Regions from separate parts of the Viridibacillus sp. FSL H8-0110 genome, predicted to be linked through region 1. Evidence: riboswitches for the same ligand, from Rfam matches in the RefSeq annotation. Region 1 holds a riboswitch; each other region holds the start of a gene.
What was found. A riboswitch is a leader RNA that binds a small molecule or an ion and turns the genes downstream of it on or off. The one in region 1 is predicted to bind S-adenosylmethionine.
Positions count from the first base shown of each region.

Region 1 (5,046 bases):
TATTTAAAATAGGTAATAGTGTGTAGATAAATAGAGCAATAATTGCAGGGATTTTCCCGACTCCTAAGAATGGAATCATAATTGCTAAAATAGCTAATGACGGCAGCGTTTGTAAAACACTTGTAATACCTAAAACGATTTTAGCGGTTCTCTGTAGTTTTGATAATAAAATACCTAAAGGAACTGCAACGACTATACCTAAAATTAAAGCTATAGCAGATATATAAAAATGTTCCCATGTTTTTTGCACAATATCTCCGCCGTTTTGTGTTATAAAATCAATCATCTACTCACGTCCTTTCTATTTAGTTAATATTCAGTTAAGTTGTTTATTAGATTCACTTTGTTGCTCTGGATTAATACCATTTGCATCCTCATTTATTTCCTCATCACCCCAAATAGTGTCGTATACCATATCCACAATATTTGCACGAGTAACAAGTCCAATTAAACGATGCTCTTCATCTACAACAGGAATGTGTTTTAAATTCCGCTTTAAAATACGACGCACTGAATCTTGTAATTTTGTACCATTTCGTACATAAAAGACGTCTTTTTCTACTGCTTCAGAAATGCTAGAAGTGGTATGTCGTGCCGTAGTTAATCCCTCAACATCGATATAACCTTTCAAATGATTTTGTCCATCAACAACAAATAATGTGTCGACACGCTTTGTCACCATCAAACGAAAAGCATCATTAATACTTTTTTCTAACGTTATAGAGATTGGTTTAATCATTACATCATCAACAATTTTTGCACTTGGTTTTTCTTGCATTAAACGGTGAGAGCCAATAAATTCACGAACAAATTCGTTAGCAGGGTTAGATAGGATATTGTCAGGAGTATCAAATTGGATAACTTGGCCACTATGCATTATGCAAATACGATCTGCCAATTTAATCGCTTCGTCCATATCGTGCGTGACGAAAATTACTGTTTTACCAAGACGTTGCTGTAAATCTTTCATCAAGTCTTGTAGCGTGTCACGAGTAATAGGGTCTAATGCGCCGAATGGTTCGTCCATTAAGATAATGTCTTGGTCTGCGGCTAATGCCCGGAGCACGCCGATACGCTGTTGTTGACCACCAGATAATTGCGCGGGATATAGATCGAGATAGCTTTGAGGTAAATTAACAAGTTCAATGAGGCGTTCTGCTGTTTGATCTTTCTTTTCTTTTGTCCATTTTAACAATTTAGGTACAAGCGTAATATTTTCACGAATGGTCATATGTGGCATAAGACCGATTTGTTGAATAACATATCCAATACTCCTACGAAGTGCTACGGGGTTCTTTTTCGCTAAATCTTCCCCTTCTAAGTATATGGTGCCTTTGGTTGGTTCTATCATTCTATTAATCATACGCATGGCAGTCGTTTTCCCACTTCCACTTGTACCGATAAAGGCGACAAATTCACCGCGTTCTATTTCAATATTCATATCATCAACGGCTTTCTTTCCACCCCTATAAACTTTCGATAAATTCTCTATCTTTAGCATAAGTATTCCCCCTCAAATTTTATAACCTAAGTTCTTTTACCCACTATCGATAGACATTAAACCTCAAAAAATAAAAATATTGAAAATATTTACTTGATTGTATAATTCATCACAATTTCCAACTGTATGAATGTGCTTGTTTCAATACGTCAAATGCTTTGATTCCTTGCAATCTACTGATCATTGATAATTAAAATCCTTCATTTATATCCAATAGAATTTATCTCATTTTAAATTGTAATCTTAGGTTCTTTTCTATAACTTTTAATCCCTACAAAAATACTTTGTTTTTCATATTGACTTTCATCTTTAGAAAAAGTAAGATAATTGAAACAATAGAATATTACTTATCATGAGAAGCTAAGGGACTGGTCCGATGAAGCTTCAGCAACCACTGTATAACAGAATGGTGCTACTTCCAGCAAGAGAAATCTTGACAGATAAGGGTGCATACACAACATTTAAGCTCCCTCTATTATAAATGGGGGATTTTTTATACCTTCAATACATAGTAATTCTATAAGAATTATAAACTTAGAAAAGACGAGGGGATTTATTATGAAAGAGATATTTATAAGAACAGAGCTACAACGACAATGGTTAGATAAGCTAGCGTTGCTTCAAGACCAAATTACAGGTAGCGCCGCAACTGTAGATGAATTATCTATCTTTCCTAAAGAGAGCTTTAGCCTGCTACGCGAAATTGGCTATCCTGCAATCACTTTGCCGAAAGAATTTGGTGGCGAAGGATTTTCAGTTTACGATATGGTCCTTCTACAAGAAACACTTGCAAGCTACGATGAGAATACTTCACTTTCAATGGGCTGGACTTTAGGAGTTGTGGGTGAATTGTATCAGGAGAAATTGTGGTCAGATGACAAGCTTAATTTTTTTGCAAACAAAGTACAAAATGGCGCCATTGTGAATCGTTCTGTAAGTGAGGCACGCACTGGCAGCCCCACTCGAGGCGGGCGTCCTGGAACAACTGCAGTTCGTTCTGAAATAGGGTGGCTTATAAATGGACGCAAAATTTTCACAACGGCTTCCCCTGTTTTAGATTATTTTTTAACTTCTGCTTGGATTGAAGAAAAACAACAAGTCGGGTTCTTTTTAATTCATAAAGATACAGCAGGGGTATCTATTGAAGAAACGTGGGATGTTATGTCGATGCGCGGCACATCAAGTCACGACTTAATATTACAAAATGTTAAAGTAAGTGACTCGGATTTAGTCGAATTACCAAATCATCCAAGCGGAGGTAAAATCAACGGCTGGTTGTTGCATATTCCTGCAACATATTTAGGCATAGCACAAGCAGCTCGTGATTATGCGGTTCACTTCGCAAATCATCATCAACCAAATAGCTTAAATGCACCGATCAGCTCATTACCAAATGTGCAGCATCAATTAGGTGAAATTGAGTTAAAACTTCAGCAATCTAGATTTGTCTTATATGGTACAGCAGAAGCTTATGACGACCCAAAACGAAGAGACTCATTGAGCAATGAAATTGCCGTTGCCAAACATACAGTGACTAATGCAGCCATTGATATCGTTGATAAAGCTATGAGAGTAGTAGGTGCAAAAAGTTTACAAAACGCTAATCCATTACAACGATATTACCGGAATGTCCGTGCGGGTCTACACAATCCTCCAATGGATGATATGACTATAACAAAATTAGCATTAACAGCTATTGAAGAAGAAAAGAAAAAGAATTCGATTGTGAATTAATAATAAAAAAATTAACTTAAAAGGGGTTTTAAGATATGTTCAGTAAAAAACTATTAAAATTTGCAGCAGTCGGTATTACTTCAATAGCAATTTTAGCTGGTTGCTCTACAAGTGAAGCATCCGATTCTAAAGATAAAGGAAATTCCTCTAAAGTACGTACCGTGAAAGTTGCCTTTGACCAAGCGAGTAAGCCAATTTCATATATTGACGACCAAGGTAATCCAACTGGATACGATGTAGAAGTGATGAAGCTAGTAGATGAATTATTACCAGACTATAAATTTGAATATGTAGGCACGACTAGTGACGACCTATTGATTGGTGTCGAACAAGGTAAATACCAAGTCGGTGTCAAAAATGCCTTCTTCACAGAAGAGCGTACAGAAAAATTCATCTACCCTAAAGAGTTCCTTGGCTTAAGTAGTGCAGGTTTAGTATTACGTAAAGAGGATGAAAATATTAAATCGTTAAAAGACTTTGCATCAGCAGGTTACTCTCTAGCACCAATCGCTGCGAATAATGCTCAATATACAGTCATCGATGAATACAACAAAAAAAATCCAGATAACAAAGTAAAACTAAAAGCTGGAGATGCTTTCACTATCGATATTGTTCAATGGGTCAATGAAGGTCGAGTAGATGGTGGTGTAATGATTGAAGGTCCTTTTAACCAACAAGTTACAGCCAAAGACGGTGCTTATCATAAATTAGAAAATGACATTGTGTACAATGAATTTGCAGTAATTAAAACATGGCCACTATACAACAAAAAAGAACAGAAATTTGCAGATGCATACGACAAAGCTATAAAACAAATTAAAGAAGAACAAAAAACAAATGAACTAAGCAAAAAATTCTACGACCGTGATTTATTTGAAGTACTTGAGCAAGTGGAGCGTTAATTGCTTATGCATACGTAACGTCCTTAGGCTGTTGAGTCATTACACTCAACAGCCTTTCCAATACAAAACGAAAATGGTGAGCATATGGAAAAATATTTTGATGCATCTTACATCTGGGAGTCACTCCCTATTTTACTCCCCTTTCTAAAGGTGACATTTATGATAGCAGGTCTGTCCATTTTACTAGGTTCTTTTTTCGGTTTATTACTTGCGATAGCCAAACTGAGTAGCAGTAGAATTGCTCAAAAACTTGCAAACGGCTATACAACTATCATGCGTTGTACACCTTCAATCGTCTTACTATTTCTCGTTTATTATGGTGTACCTGCATTAGCTGAAAATTTCGGCCTCAATTTGCATGATATTGATACAGCCATATTTGTTATCGTAACTTTCACACTACAATTTGCAGCCATTATGTCAGAAGTAATTCGTTCTTCTTACGGTTCAATTGACAAGGGCCAATACGAAGCAGCTGTTAGTGTAGGCCTAACACCTTTTCAGGCCTATCTTCGTATTATTTTTCCACAAGCTTTAGTTGTAGCACTCCCCAATCTTGGTAACGGTATGATTGCCTTATTACAAGAAGGTGCACTTGCTTATACTATCGGGCTTATTGATGTCGTTGGAAAAGCTAATCTCATTATCGCCAGCAATATAAATGCACATGCTCTCGAAATTTTTATCGCTTTAGCAATCATCTACTGGGTATTGTCATTGATCATCGAAAAATTCTTCTCAATTCTAGAGAAATTCTTTAGTAAAGGTAAAAAAACTTTGGAGACAACATAAGGAGGTACGCGCATGTCTGAAGGATTAAATTATAAATTTTTGATTGATACATTTTTCGTCGCATTGTCTGGCGTACCAGTGGCCCTACTCGTGACTATTGTTTCTTTACTGATTGCT
Region 1 is NZ_JBBOPJ010000001.1:4,158,487-4,163,532, forward strand. Features, by position in the region: gene MHH98_RS20540 (ABC transporter permease) at 1-286, opposite strand, end outside; gene MHH98_RS20545 (betaine/proline/choline family ABC transporter ATP-binding protein) at 317-1,501, opposite strand; SAM riboswitch class I at 1,846-1,948, shown strand; gene MHH98_RS20550 (acyl-CoA dehydrogenase family protein) at 2,060-3,235, shown strand; gene MHH98_RS20555 (transporter substrate-binding domain-containing protein) at 3,271-4,137, shown strand; gene MHH98_RS20560 (amino acid ABC transporter permease) at 4,222-4,929, shown strand; gene MHH98_RS20565 (amino acid ABC transporter permease) at 4,942-5,046, shown strand, end outside.

Region 2 (5,046 bases), 3.4 Mb from region 1:
TTGAAGTTCTAGGTAAGGAATATGCTGGAAGTAGTTTGCATCTAAATCGCCGTTTTCCAAATCTTTGTTCGGTAAAACATAATCTTGATACCTTTCGATTTCAAGCTTGATACCTTCTTTTTCAAGTAATGGCTCTGCTTTTTCTAAAATTTCAGCATGCGGTGTATTCGCTGCACCGATTACTAATTTCTCTTCTGATTTACCACAAGCTGCTAAGCTTAGGGCTAATACTCCCGTAAGGATTCCTGCTACAAATTTCTTCATGTTCTTAACGCTCCTTTTATACTGTTTAGTTATATGTGATCGGTTATACCGTATAAGCCCAAATTATCTTTTATCAATCTTCGTCGTAATAAGATCTCCGACGAATTGAATAACAAATACCACTACTAAAATAAGGATTGTTGCAACGAAAGTTACATCGCTTTGACTTCTTTGGAAACCGTCTAAGAATGCTAATGTCCCTAGTCCACCTGCCCCAATAACACCTGCCATTGCTGTGTATCCAACAAGTGCGATAGCTGTTACAGTAATACCCGAAACTAATGCGGGTAATGACTCTGGGATTAACACTTTACCGATAATCGTAGAAGTTTTTGCGCCCATTGAACGTGCCGCTTCGATGACACCTTTATCAATTTCTTTTAACGCAATTAAAACCATACGCGCATAAAACGGTGCTGCTCCAATGATTAATGCTGGTAATGCGGCATTGGGACCTCGAATTGAGCCTAATAATAGTTTCGTAAATGGTATTAATAGAATCACTAAAATAATGAATGGAATCGAACGGAAAATATTCACGATCGAACCTGTTAACCAACTTACTAATTTATTTGCCCATAATTGCTGAGGGCTCGTCAAAAACAGCAAAATACCTAAAGCTAAACCAATGACAAAAGTGAAAATTGTAGCAACACCTGTCATATACAGTGTTTCTATCGTTGCTTCCCACATTCTGTCCCATTGTACATTCGGGAAGAGATCATTAAGCATTTTCGATCACCTCCGTTTTTACTCCATGTTCATTCATATATGTGACTGCTTTTTGTACATTATCATTATTGCCATCTAACTGTATAATCAGCGTGCCATATGGCCCGCTTTTCGTTTGCGAAATATTACCATGGACAATATTCACGTCCAAATTAAGTTCACGGCTTAAATGTGAAATAACTGGCTGACCAGTTGAAGAGCCTACAAACATTAATTTTACAAGTGTTCCTGATGGGTAGTTTTCAATAATTTGTTCAATTGATTCTTTACGTTCATTCGTATCTGTAATTTGAGAAACAAATCGTTTTGTAACGTCTGCTTGTGGTGATTGGAATACTTCTAGAACATCACCATTTTCAACAACTTGTCCAGCTTCCATTACTGCCACACGATGACAAATTTTACGAATGACATGCATCTCATGCGTGATAAGTACAATAGTTAAGCCTAATTTCTCATTGATATCGACTAGTAAATCTAAAATTGAATCCGTTGTTTCAGGATCAAGTGCTGAAGTAGCTTCATCACAAAGCAGTACTTCTGGGTTATTTGCCAGTGCTCTAGCAATACCTACACGTTGCTTTTGACCACCTGATAATTGAGAAGGATACGCCTTTTCTCTGCCTTTTAAACCAACTAATTCAATAAGATCTAATACCTTTTTCTGACGTTCTGCCTTAGATAAACCTGCAATTTCTAATGGAAATGCTATATTCTCTTCTACAGTACGTGACCAAAGTAAATTGAAATGTTGGAAGATCATACTGATTTTTTGACGCGCATTACGTAACGCACTTCCTTTAATCGACGAAACTTCCTGACCATTCACAACAACTTTACCGGTCGTCGGTTGCTCCAAACCATTTAATAAACGAATGAGCGTACTCTTGCCTGCTCCGCTGTATCCAATAATGCCGAATATTTCTCCGTCTTCAACAGATAAATTCACATTTTTGACAGCGGTTAACTCTCCGTTAGCGGTTTTATATTTTTTCATAACATTTTCTAACTGAATCACTGTCATACCACCTTTATTTTAAAACTAAAAAGTATGCACTTTCTACTGGCATCTCTTAGAAACTAAAAAAACCCTTCTGCAGATTAACAGAAGGGTTCAACGCAAAGCTATATACGTAAAACCGTTCTCTCATCTTCCAAAGTAAATACTTTGTGTGATTTGGCACCGTGCCATATAAATATGACGGTTGCCGGGCTTCATTGGGCACTTCCCTCCACCTCTCTAAATAAGAGTAACGACTATATTTAATTAGTTATGTTTGCTACTTTATCACGCTATTGCTTCAACGTCAATCGTTTTGACGTAATTTTTCAAACAAAAAAGGTACTGATTGAAAGGCATAGATTTTATCATGAATTTTCCCATTCTTCGAAATAATCAAGCATGGGACACTTTCTATTTCATAATCAAACGCTACATCTTGTATATAATTCAAGTTCGCTTTACCAATAGGAATATCGCTAACGACATGTTCTACTACTTCCATCATTTTCGACGCAACTGCACACGTCCCACATAATGGTGTATACAAATAAAAAGCCGAAAGCGAGGAGTTTTTCATAGTTTCTTCCCATTGTTCACGTGACCATTCTTCCATCTTCTTCATTCCTATACTATTAGATATTCTTTATGAACTGTAAAATTTGCCGCCAATAATATTCTAGCTAAATGTCTTCTAGGAGTAGCTTCTACTTGTTTATAAGTAGAGGAGGTGTGTAGATGACGAGCATTTGGGAACTCTCTTTTAAAAAGAGCACGGAGCTTATCACCCGATGAGTCAGCATCAAAGAATGCATACAATTCGCAGTCCTCATATGGTGCCAAGATTTCTTCTAATCGGCTTGCACTAACTGTTCCATTCGTACATATTATCGGAATGTTCTCTGCTAGTATTGGCGCAATTCGCAACTTATCTTGGCGCCCTTCCACGATAATCAGCTTGTTAAAAGTCATATATACCCTCCTAACAAATACTTTTTGCCGTTTACCAAGTTTAAAAAAACGCCGAGCAAATGCACGGCGTTTTCAGATCTTATTCTTCGATAATTGCTTCGTATTGTTCTGCAGTTAATAATGCATCAACTTGAGCGTTATCAGCTGGTTCAACTACAACCATCCATGCTTTATCGTATGGAGATTCGTTAACGAACTCTGGGCTTTCTTCAAGCTCTTCGTTAATTTCAACAACTTTACCAGAAATCGGTGCGTAAAGTTCTGATACAGTTTTTACAGATTCAACACTGCCGAATGGTTCGTCTGCTACTAATTCGTCGCCAACCTGTGGAAGTTCAACAAAAACGATATCGCCTAGTTCAGATTGTGCGAAATGTGTAATACCGATACGTACTTTTCCGTCTTCAGTTTTTACCCATTCATGTTCTTCAGAATAGCGTAAGTCTTTTGGTGTGCTCATGAATACCCCTCCAAATATGTAATTATATTCACTTTAAGTTTGACATATTTCCATTGTAAAAACAAGCATATGTCTGTGTTATTTCCATGTCTGTTCAAAGTCTGATTCTTTAAATCCTAACGTCACTTTTTTACCGTCTGTAACGATTGGACGCTTGATTAACATACCATCCGAAGCAAGCAATTCTAATTGCTCATCTTCCGACATATCAGCAAGTCGATCTTTCAATTGTAGCTCTCTATACTTCATTCCTGAAGTATTAAAAAACTTCTTTAATGGTAAACCACTAGCATCTAAATATTGTTTTAATTTCTCTTTAGAAGGTGATTCTTCAACGATGTGCTTATCTGCATAGTTTACCCCATTTTCGTCTAACCATGCTTTTGCTTTACGACAAGTTGTACATTTTGGATATTGAATGAATAAAATAGACATATACATGCTCCTTTTTCCAAACTATTTAATTCTATTGTAGTGGGAGTATAGTCTACAAGCAAGAAATCCGAACACAAAAGTTGTGTTCGGATTCTCAACTAGCTTATTTTAGACAACAAATTTCTCAGCAGCAATTAGTTTAACTGATGCTTCACGTTTCTTGGCAATAACATTGTAAGGATTGTTACGAGTAAGTTTGCGAAGCGCAGATAACATCATACGAGCATTGTCTCCGTCTACAGCTGTAATGATTGTTTCTTTTGCTTCTTTTTCGATTTCTTCAAACGCTTCTTGGCAGAAGATTTGAGTATATAGTAATTTTTGGCTTGCTTTGTCTACCCCATCACGAGCAATAGCTTTTTCTGTACGTAACACAGTAGATTCCATTGCAAATAATTGGTTAGCGATATTCGCAATGTTCACTAGTAATTCTTGTTCGGCATCTAATTTCGGGCCATATTTTTGTGCAGCAAGACCAGCTGCTAATAGAGCGATTTTTTTCGCATTTTTCACAAGATGCTTTTCTTGTGCTAATGGCTCATCACCAATTTCTTCAGGCATTAGCATTAAAAGCTCTTGTTGTAGGCTCTGCGCTTGTTGCAATAAAGGTAACTCACCTTTCATTGCTTTTTTCATAAACGTGCCAGGTATGATGAAACGGTTAATTTCGTTTGTTCCTTCAAAAATTCGATTAATACGTGAGTCACGGTAAATGCGCTCTACTTCATACTCTTGCATGAAACCATATCCACCATGTAATTGCACTGCTTCATCAGCGATATAGTCAAGTGTTTCAGAACCAAAAACTTTATTGATAGAACATTCAATAGCATATTCTGCAATTGATGCTGCAATCGCTTTGCCGTCTTTTTGTTCGTCTTCACTTAATTGGCCCATACGATCTTCAAAGTATCCTACTGTACGGTAGATTAAACTTTCAGTAGCGTATAATTTTGAAGCCATTGTTGATAGTTTTTCTTTCGTTAAATTGAAAGATGAAATAGGTGTTTTAAATTGTTGACGCTGGTTCGTATACGAAATCGCTAATTCAAGAGCACGCTTTGATGCACCAATTGAGCCAACACCTAATTTGTAACGACCGATATTCAAAATGTTAAACGCAATAATGTGACCGCGCCCTACTTCACCAAGTAGGTTTTCAACTGGTACTTTTACATCTTCT
Region 2 is NZ_JBBOPJ010000001.1:784,273-789,318, reverse strand. Features, by position in the region: gene MHH98_RS03895 (MetQ/NlpA family ABC transporter substrate-binding protein) at 1-264, opposite strand, end outside; gene MHH98_RS03890 (methionine ABC transporter permease) at 328-996, opposite strand; gene MHH98_RS03885 (methionine ABC transporter ATP-binding protein) at 989-2,014, opposite strand; SAM riboswitch class I at 2,141-2,247, opposite strand; gene MHH98_RS03880 (thioredoxin family protein) at 2,304-2,612, opposite strand; gene MHH98_RS03875 (TOPRIM domain-containing protein) at 2,624-2,968, opposite strand; gene gcvH (glycine cleavage system protein GcvH) at 3,048-3,428, opposite strand; gene MHH98_RS03865 (arsenate reductase family protein) at 3,507-3,863, opposite strand; gene MHH98_RS03860 (acyl-CoA dehydrogenase family protein) at 3,972-5,046, opposite strand, start outside.
Region 2: another riboswitch for S-adenosylmethionine. It lies ahead of MHH98_RS03885 (methionine ABC transporter ATP-binding protein); the one in region 1 lies ahead of MHH98_RS20550 (acyl-CoA dehydrogenase family protein).

Region 3 (5,046 bases), 770 kb from region 1:
TGTTTTATCACATGAACTTCCATGGTTAGAAAAATATGATGTGCCGATTATTGCTAATGTGGCTGGAACAGAAACTGCCGATTATGTAGCAGTAGCAGAGGCTATTTCAAAAGCACCAAATGTACATGCATTAGAGTTGAATATTTCATGTCCAAATGTTAAATGTGGTGGTATTCAATTCGGTACAGATCCGAAATCAGCAAGTGACTTAACGGCAGCAGTAAAAGCGGTATCAGATGTACCTGTATATGTAAAATTATCACCAAATGTAACGAATATTTCTGAAATCGCAAAAGCTGTAGAAGCAGGCGGAGCAGACGGTATTACGATGATTAATACATTAATCGGTATGCGTTTGCATCCGAGAACAGGAAAACCGATTATTGCTAACGGTACTGGAGGGTTATCAGGTCCAGCTGTTAAACCGGTAGCAATTCGTATGGTCCATGAAGTAAGCAGAAACGTTAATATTCCGATCATTGGAATGGGAGGAGTTGCAACTGCAGAGGATGTTATCGACTTCCTATCTGTAGGGGCAAGTGCTGTAGCAGTAGGTACTGCAAACTTTGTGGATCCATTCGTCTGCCCAAATATTATAGAAGCATTACCACAAAAGCTAGATGAATTAGGTTATAACAAATTAACAGATGTAATTGGAAGGAGCCACCGCTAAATGAATAATAAGCCTATTATCGCGTTAGATTTTCCAGATGAACAGAAAGTAATGACATTTCTTTCTCAGTTCAATGAGCCACTATTTGTGAAGGTGGGTCTTGAGCTTTATTTACAAGCAGGGCCAGACATTATACGCAAAATTAAAGCACAAGGTCACGACATTTTTTTAGATTTAAAACTGCATGATATTCCAAATACGGTGAAATCAGCGATGAAGGGCTTAGCAAAACTTGGTGTGGACCTAGTCAATGTCCATGCTGCAGGCGGTTCAAATATGATGGCGGCTGCTCTTGAAGGATTAAAAGAGGGAACTGAGGAAGGTAATAAGCGACCAGTTTTAATTGCAGTAACTCAGTTAACCTCGACGACTGAAGAGGAAATGCAAAACGAGCAACAAATCAATTTATCTTTAGATCAATCAGTAATGCATTATGCCAAACTTGCACAATCAGCTGGTTTAGATGGTGTTGTCTGCTCTGTACTTGAAGCAAAAGCAATCAGCGAAGTATGTGGAGAAAGCTTCCTAAAAGTAACACCAGGTATACGTATGGTTGGTGGTGTTGCACATGATCAAAAACGCGTTGCTACACCTGATTTTGCACGCGAAGAAGGCTCGACGCAAATCGTTGTAGGTCGTGCTATTACACAAGCAGAAAATCCAGTTGAAGCGTACCATGCTGTACAGCAATTATGGGGAGGACAACAATAATGACAATTCAAAAAGAAGTAGCACAAGGTATGTTAGAAGTAGGAGCAGTAGAGCTAAGTCCGAATGATCCATTTACTTGGGCATCAGGTATTAAATCACCAATCTACTGTGATACACGTTTAACAATTTCTTTTCCAAAAGTACGTACAACAATCGCAAACGGCCTTGCAGCGCTTATTAAAGAAAATTTCCCGGAAACAGATGTAGTAGCTGGTACAGCAACAGCGGGAATACCACATGCAGCATGGGTAAGCGACATTTTAGACTTACCTATGGTATATGTACGTTCAAAACCAAAAGACCATGGTCGTGGTAACCAAACAGAAGGAAAGCTTTCTGAAGGTCAAAAAGTAGTTGTAGTAGAAGATATTATTTCGACAGGTGGTTCTAGCATTACAGCAGTAGAAGCACTTCGTCGTGAAGGCGCTGAAGTACTTGGTGTCGTTTCAGTATATTCATATAAATTACCACGTGCTGAACAGGCTTTTGCGGAAGTGGGTGTTCCTTACTATTGCCTATCAAACTTTGAAGCATTAGTTGAAGCAGCAAAAGAATCAGGTGCTATTAATGAATCAGACATTCCAGGTTTACTACAATGGCATGCTGATTTAAAAGCCGGGAACTTAAAATAATAATACAAATATAGGTGCTTTTAAACTAGCAAGGGAAAAGAAATTATCTCTTGCTAGTTTTTTTATTGTGCAAAATGCTACTTTATAAAGAATCATTTTAAATGAAGAAAATAATTGTATATATGTTGCTTAATTATGGAAATTGTTTTAAAATCAATTAAACCAATAAGTTAACTAGGGATATTAAGTGGATTTCTTTACTTGAGAAACTGAAGGAAATGGCCCACTGAAGTTTCAGCAACACCTAATTTTTAGGAAGGAGCTAACTTCAACATGATTGCGTGCAATTATGAGAGATAAGAGTTGAATTAGTCCCCCTCAACTCTCTTTCTAGAAGATGTAGAAAGAGAGTTTTTTAATAGAAGTCGTTTATTCCATAATTGGTAAATAACAAAGAGAGAGGTTATAAAGATGGTACAAAGAATTGATGGGAAACAAGGTAAATTTGTATTGGATGCTGCAACACAAGTTGGAAGTGTCATTTTAAAAGTAAAAGATTTGGAACGTCAAATTGCATTTTACGAAAATGTAGTTGGTCTTGTCGTTTTAGAAAAAAGTACACAACATGCTAAATTTGGTGGTAAAGGCAGTAACAACGTTATTTTTGAATTAGAAAAAACCGCGGAAAAATTACAAACCGCTAAAAGTACGGGTTTATTCCATACAGCTTTTTTATTACCAAGTAGAGAAGCGTTTGCAACGAAATTTTTCGAAATTCTACGTAATAAGGAAACGATAGATAGTCCGATAGAGCAATCTTCACGTTTCCCGCACTTTGAACGCTATATTCCAATTGCTAGGTTAGATAGTGCGAGTGATCACGGTTATAGTGAGGCGTTTTATATATATGATATTGAAGGAAATGGTATAGAAATATATGCGGATCGTCATCGTGAAGATTGGGATAAGTATCCTGGTGGAAGTAATCCTCTTAATTTCAAAGAGTTAGCTCCATTAGCTGATTTTGAAACAGATGGGAAATTACCAGCTGAAACAATAATTGGTCATGTTCATTTGCGAATAGCAAATATAGAGGAATCCGTAGATTTCTATATAAATAAATTAGGTTTTGAAAAACAGATGATTATTGATACAGCATTTTTTATTTCAGTAGGGGGCTATCATCACCATCTTGCGGGAAATGTATGGTCGGGTGAAGGACTTCAAAAGGCAGCTGAAAATGAATCAGGATTGAAAGAAGTACGTTTTAAATTACCAACAACAGAAAGTTATGAGACAGCAAAAAATTATATTAAACAACAAATACAAATTCAAGATTTAGGGGATGAGTTTGTTGTAGAAGATCCAAGTGGAAATCGTATGGTTTTTGAAATTGCATAAAACAAAAAATCGAATCGTTATAAAAGGTAACAAAATGAAGTTTAGTTGTTGTATTTTTTAACATCACTACTAAAATTATTGAAGTATGATTAGACTTAGTAGAAAATTTATCGCATGCCCAAATGCTTGTAGCAAAGTCCTACCTTTATATAGAAAGTTATTTATAATGATCCAAATATAAGTAAAAACAACGATTGAAAAAGCTAAATTAGATAATGTGAAAATAGGATTTGGTACAACGGAGAAGTGATTAAGGCAGTGCAGTAAATAGTAAAAGGAGTCGCGTTTGAAAAATGTGCGACTCCTTTTAAGTGTTCTTAAATCTTATTATTTTAATTTCATGATTAATTCTTCATCGGGTGTTACATACAATGTCTTTTGCTCGAAGTAAATAACAAAACCAGGTTTAGAACCATTTGGTTTTTTTACTTGACGTACCTCTGTGTAATCGACAGGTACGGACGACGATTCACGTGCTTTACTGAAATAGGCTGATAAAGTTGCCGCTTCTAGTAAAGTTTGTTCATCTGGTTCAGAAGAGTGAATAACGACATGTGATCCTGGGATATCCTTTGTATGCAACCAAATTTCAGATTTACGTGCGATTTTAAATGTTAAATAATCATTTTGTTTATTGTTTTTGCCAACTGAAATGTCAATACCAGTGGAAGATTTGAATTTTTCTGGAGTTGGTTTAGTTGGTTTTTTACGTCGTTTTGAAGCACGTAATTTCAAGTAGCCTTGTTCAGCTAACTCTTCACGAATTTCTTCTATATCAGCTGGAGCAGCTTGTTGTACTTGTTGCGATAGCATTTCAAAGTAGGCTAAATCTCCTTGCGTTTTATTGAGTTGCTCTTGCACCATGATAAGTGCGTTTTTCGCCTTGTTGTACTTAGTATAGTAGCTCTGTGCATTTTCAACAGGTGTTTTCCGTTCGCTAATAGGGATCGTGATTTCTTCACTGTCCTCACTATAATAATTAACAACAGTAACTTCCTTTTGCCCTTTTTCAAATGCGTACAAGTTGGCCATTAATAACTCACCGAATAATTGGAATTGGTCTAAATTGTTTGCTCGATCCAAATCCTTTTGGAGTTTTTTTAACTTTAATTTAAGTTTGCTAATTTCATTTTGTAACCAGCGTTCTAAATCACCAGCTTGTTGTTTAACGCGGTCTCTCTCAGCTCTTGCAAAGAATACGCGATCCAGTAGACTGCTAAGGTTTGAGTAGCTTGTATGCTCACCTTCTAGATGTGTTAATTTCACTGGTGAAAAATATGTTTTCCCTTTTACTTCAGCGTAGGTTGGTGAATTCCCTCCAATTTTAAATTCTTCAATAAATAAAGAGAAGAGGTCAGCAATTGGTTGCCCTGTAGCTTCACTTCTGTATAACAATTCAGTAGCATGTAAGGGAGAAAAGCCTGTAAAATTCTGTACTATTTCTTGAGTGTTTTTTTCTTCAGCAAAGAATAGTTGTATTGATTCCCTACTTACTGTTTTAGGGTCTTCCTTATCTTGTTCTGGTGGTGCGATAAAAGGTTGGCCAGGCAAAACAGTACGGTAACTATTCATAGCAGGTGGTAGATGCTTTAAGCTATCTACGATTTTGTCTGTTTCTTTGTCGACTAAAATTAAATTGCTATGACGCCCCATGATTTCCGCGTGCAATTCCCTCGTGATTGGGTCACC
Region 3 is NZ_JBBOPJ010000001.1:3,388,111-3,393,156, reverse strand. Features, by position in the region: gene MHH98_RS17035 (dihydroorotate dehydrogenase) at 1-673, shown strand, start outside; gene pyrF (orotidine-5'-phosphate decarboxylase) at 674-1,384, shown strand; gene pyrE (orotate phosphoribosyltransferase) at 1,384-2,016, shown strand; SAM riboswitch class I at 2,210-2,319, shown strand; gene MHH98_RS17020 (VOC family protein) at 2,428-3,357, shown strand; gene MHH98_RS17015 (Rqc2 family fibronectin-binding protein) at 3,685-5,046, opposite strand, start outside.
Region 3: another riboswitch for S-adenosylmethionine. It lies ahead of MHH98_RS17020 (VOC family protein); the one in region 1 lies ahead of MHH98_RS20550 (acyl-CoA dehydrogenase family protein).

Region 4 (5,046 bases), 3.7 Mb from region 1:
ATGGAATATAATGTCCAATTACATTTGATAATAACAGGCAAACTAATAGTAATAGGATTGTAATTAATAAATCCATAATAAACTCCCTTCAAAAAAAGTATCGATAGAAAAGTAAGTATTTATTCATTACCCTTTTTCAGAAATAAATGTACTGTATAAAGAAAATTTCAAGAATATTTATGAAAAGGCCACGTTAAATTTGACAAAGGTGTAAACGTTCGCAAATAAGTGCGTGAATTTGTGATGGATATCATGACAGTTTCGAAAATGAAAGTTTATACTAGAACTACAAACAACCAATTAAAATAAAACAGAATCCGTTGTGAGGAGTGAATATATTGAAAACAGTTGTTGTAGTTGGTGGCGGTATAACAGGTCTTACTACTATGCATTATTTACAAAAGGAAAAAGAGGACAAAGGCTTAGATATAGATTTAGTATTGATTGAAAAGAATGACTACTTAGGTGGTAAAATGCACTCAGTAGAAAAAGATGGCTTTATTTTGGAGACGGGTGCAGATTCGATTGTTGCACGTCATTCTAGTGTTATGCCATTAGTAGAAGACTTAGGGTTACAAGATGATCTTGTATATAATGGTACAGGAATTTCGTATATTTACACAAATAATACATTGCACGCGATTCCAGCAGACAGCGTTTTTGGCATTCCTACAAGTGTAGAGTCCCTTGAAAGTAGCTCATTAGTTTCAGCAGAAGGAAAAAAAGAGGCGTTAAAAGATTTAGAAATGCCTAATGAGCATTTCACAAAGAATAGCTCAATCGGTTCTTTCTTAGAGCATTTCTTAGGAAAAGAGCTTGTTGAAAAACAAATCGCTCCAGTGTTATCAGGGGTCTATTCAGGGAAGTTAGACACGCTGACAATGGCTTCAACATTACCGTATTTACTCGAGTATAAAGAGCAGTACGGAAGTATTATTAAAGGGTTTGGCGCACATAAAGAAGAATTTCAAAAAGCGGCAAATAAAAAATTCATATCCTTTAAAAATGGATTATCTTCTTTATTTACCAGTTTTGAAGAGAAGTTAGCAGACGTTACAATTCTAAAAGGCGTTTCAACAAATCATATCGAAAAAAGCGGCGACAAATATAAATTGACATTTGATAATCACGAAGCAATTGAAGCTGATTTTATCGTGTTAACAACACCACATGATGTAACTCAAAAACTATTAAAAGATCCGAATTTGGACGAGGACTTCAACGATTTTAGCAATGCCTCACTAATTACGATGTATTTAGGTTTTAATATTCCCGATAGCCAATTACCTGCAGACGGTACAGGTTTTATCGTTTCTGAAAACAGTGATGTCAAATGTAATGCTTGTACATGGACAAGTCGTAAATGGAGTCATACTTCAAAAGACGGCAAATTACTTGTGCGTTTATTTTATAAAAACTCAAACCCAGATTTTGAAGAAATGAAGCATTCAAGTAAAGAGGAATTAACTGAAATTGCTTTAGAGGATATTGCAAAAAGCTTGAATATAGAAGCAGAGCCTACTGTTGTAGAAGTGACAAAGTGGAATGATTTAATGCCAGTTTACCATCTTGGTCATGGAAAAACAGTAGAAGCTTTATCAACTAAAATGGCCACTGCATATGAAAATGTATTACTTGCAGGTTGTTCTTATTACGGTGTAGGTATTGGCCCTTGTATTAAGAACGGGAAAGAAACAGCAGAATCAATTCTAGCAAAAATACATTAAAAAACAATCAAGGTAGGTAGAAAAGAGCTAAGGGATACCAATTTCATTAGCTCTTTCTTTTTGGGTTAATTTTAACGTTATGTCAAACTGCTTGAAAGTGCTAAGTGAATTGTTACTATTAAAATGAATGAGAAAAGAAGGTGGATAACATGCAGAAAAAGGGAAGTTTGATATTAGGCATTTTCTTGCTAGTAATTGGTTTAGTTTTTATTTTCTATCAGCCTATTATGGGATATTTCATTTCGAATATGTCGAAGGCAACGATTGAGCAACAAGACATAGCGTCAGCAATGAAGAATCTAGATGCGTCATTTGATTTTCAGCAAGTGGATGATTTAAATGTCAAAGATGTTGTAAAGGCACAATTCAATCAAAAAAAACTAAATGCCATTGGAGCTATTAGTGTACCTCAAGTGAATATGCGATTACCTATTTTATATGGTGTATCGAATACAAACTTAGCAATTGGTGCTGGTACGATGAAACGTGAACAAAAGATGGGAAAAGCTAATTATGCCTTAGCGGGTCATAATATGAATAATGGGAAGGCACTCTTTAGTCCTCTTACTAATGCGGAGGAAGGTATGCAAGTTTATGTAACCGACTTTAAAAAAATCTATGAATATAAAATTGATAAAATGCATATTGTACAACCGGAGCAAATTGATGTCATAAATGATTCAAATGAAAAAATGATAACGCTCGTTACATGTAATTATGATGGTTCTAAGCGACTGATTATTCAAGGTGAATTGGTTGAAATAAAAAGTTATGATAAGACATCAGCTAATAAAATTTTTGCAAATAAATAGTCATGAAGAAATGATTGTTGTTTCAACAAGTAATTGCCAAAACTCATCTTTTTTGTTTTGTAGCTAAAATATACTTATAATACAGAGTTTTGCTATAATTCTAAAAACGCTCTTGACGATATTCTTTTCTAGGGTTATGATTCTTTTAATTATTCTAACAATTAAATATATATTTCTTATCAAGAGAAGCTGAGGGACTGGCCCTTTGAAGCTTCAGCAACCAGCCATCTGGTCAGGTGCTAACTCCAGCGGATTTACAGATTGTCCGAAAAGATAAGAAGGAGCGAACATCGTAATCGTCAAGCCTTCTTATCCATAAGAAGGCTTTTTTATGTAGAAAGGAAGGGATTTTAATGGGATTACTTGAAAAATTGCAAACACAAGTGTTAACAGCTGACGGTGCGATGGGCACTTTATTATATTCTTACGGAATTGATTATTGTTATGAGGAATTAAACATTACCAAGCCTGAAGTGATTGAAAATATACACCAACAATATATAAAATCAGGCGCTGACATTATTCAGACTAATACGTATACAGCGAATGCCATTAAATTAGAACGTTATGGTTTAGAGAGCTCTGTAAAGGAGTTTAATGAATCGGCAATCGCCATTGCAAAACATGCTGCAGCACCAGGAGGCCAATTTGTCTTAGGGACAATTGGTGGTATTCGCGGTATTCGTAAAAGTGAAGCGACACTAGCTGAAATCATAGCTGCATTAGATGAGCAAGCGGGGTATCTATTAGCAGGTAATCCGGATGGTTTATTACTAGAGACGTACTATGATTTTGAGGAACTTTCATCTGTAGTGCAACATTTGAGAAAATTGACTGATGTACCAATCATCTCGCAAGTATCAATGCATGAACCAGGTATTTTACAAAATGGCTTATTATTAAATGATGCATTGCACCAATTAGAAGCTTTGGGTGCAGATATTGTTGGAGTAAATTGCCGTTTAGGCCCTCACCATACAATCCAAGCGTTTGAGGATGTAGAATTGCCATCCAAGGCATTCTTATCTGCATATCCAAATGCTAGTTTGCTAGATGTAGAAGATGGCAAAATTGTTTACGAATCAGAGGCTGATTATTTTGGCCGTGCTGGTGTTTTACTACGTGACCAAGGTGTTCGATTAATTGGAGGATGTTGTGGTACGACACCGAAGCATATAGAAGCTGTAAAAAAACGTATTGCTGACCTACCACCAATTGAAAATAAAATTGTAAAGAAGAAAAAAGTAATCGAGATTAAAGAAGCGACTCCTGATCAGCATGAGCCACTTCACGAAAAGGCGAAAAAGGAACGTACAATCATTGTAGAACTCGATACACCTCGCCACCTTGATACCACTGCCTTTATAGAGGGGGCGCAAATACTCAATGAAACAGGTGTTGATGCTGTCACTATGGCTGATAATTCATTGGCATCCCCTCGTATTAGTAACATGGCAATGGGCTCAATTTTGAAAATGCAAAATAATATTCGTTCCCTTGCTCATATTACTTGTCGTGATCGCAATCTCATCGGCTTACAATCGCATTTAATGGGTCTTGATGCATTAGGTATTAATGAGATTTTAGCAGTTACTGGAGACCCTACAAAAGTAGGTGATTTCCCAGGTGCAACTAGTGTTTATGATGTCTCAAGCCTAGAGTTACTTCAATTAATTAAACAGTTGAATGAAGGGATATCATTCTCAGGTAAACCTCTTCGTAAAAAGGCTAATTTCTCTATTGCAGCTGCATTTAATCCTAATGTACGAGTGCTTGATAGAGCCGTAAAAAGATTAGAAAAGAAAATTGAGTGTGGAGCAGATTATTTCATCACACAGCCTGTATATACGAAGGAAAAAATAATAGAGATATATGAAGCTACTAAACATTTAGAAACCCCTATTTTCATAGGAATCATGCCACTAACAGGTATCCGAAATTCAGAGTTTTTACATCATGAAGTACCAGGGATTAAGCTCTCTGATGAAGTACTTGAAAGAATGCGCGCAACGGGTAATGATAAAAATCTTGCAACTGCAGAAGGAATAGCGATTGCTAAGGAATTAATCGATACAGCCGCAGAGTTATTTAATGGTATTTATATCATTACGCCATTTACACGTTACGATATGTCAGTAGAATTGATTCATTATATTCAAGAGCTAGATCAACAGAAAGTAGGAGATCACAACTATGTTAAAACAACCAATTAAAGAACGACTCCAACAACATATTCTTATATTAGACGGTGCAATGGGGACTATGCTCCAAAATGCTAATTTAACTCCCGAGGATTTTGGTGGAGATGAATATGATGGCTGTAATGAATATTTGAATATCACACGACCTGACGTGATCGAAAATGTACACCGTGCTTATTTAGAGGCGGGTTCAGATATTATTAGTACGAATACATTTGGTGGGACTCCTGTTGTATTAAATGAATATGCATTGGGTGATCAAGCGCATGAAATTAACTTATTAGCAGTGCAAATCGCTAAAAAAGT
Region 4 is NZ_JBBOPJ010000001.1:447,015-452,060, forward strand. Features, by position in the region: gene MHH98_RS02280 (Na+/H+ antiporter) at 1-76, opposite strand, end outside; gene MHH98_RS02285 (protoporphyrinogen oxidase) at 339-1,727, shown strand; gene MHH98_RS02290 (class A sortase) at 1,877-2,539, shown strand; SAM riboswitch class I at 2,713-2,819, shown strand; gene MHH98_RS02295 (bifunctional homocysteine S-methyltransferase/methylenetetrahydrofolate reductase) at 2,893-4,752, shown strand; gene metH (methionine synthase) at 4,733-5,046, shown strand, end outside.
Region 4: another riboswitch for S-adenosylmethionine. It lies ahead of MHH98_RS02295 (bifunctional homocysteine S-methyltransferase/methylenetetrahydrofolate reductase); the one in region 1 lies ahead of MHH98_RS20550 (acyl-CoA dehydrogenase family protein).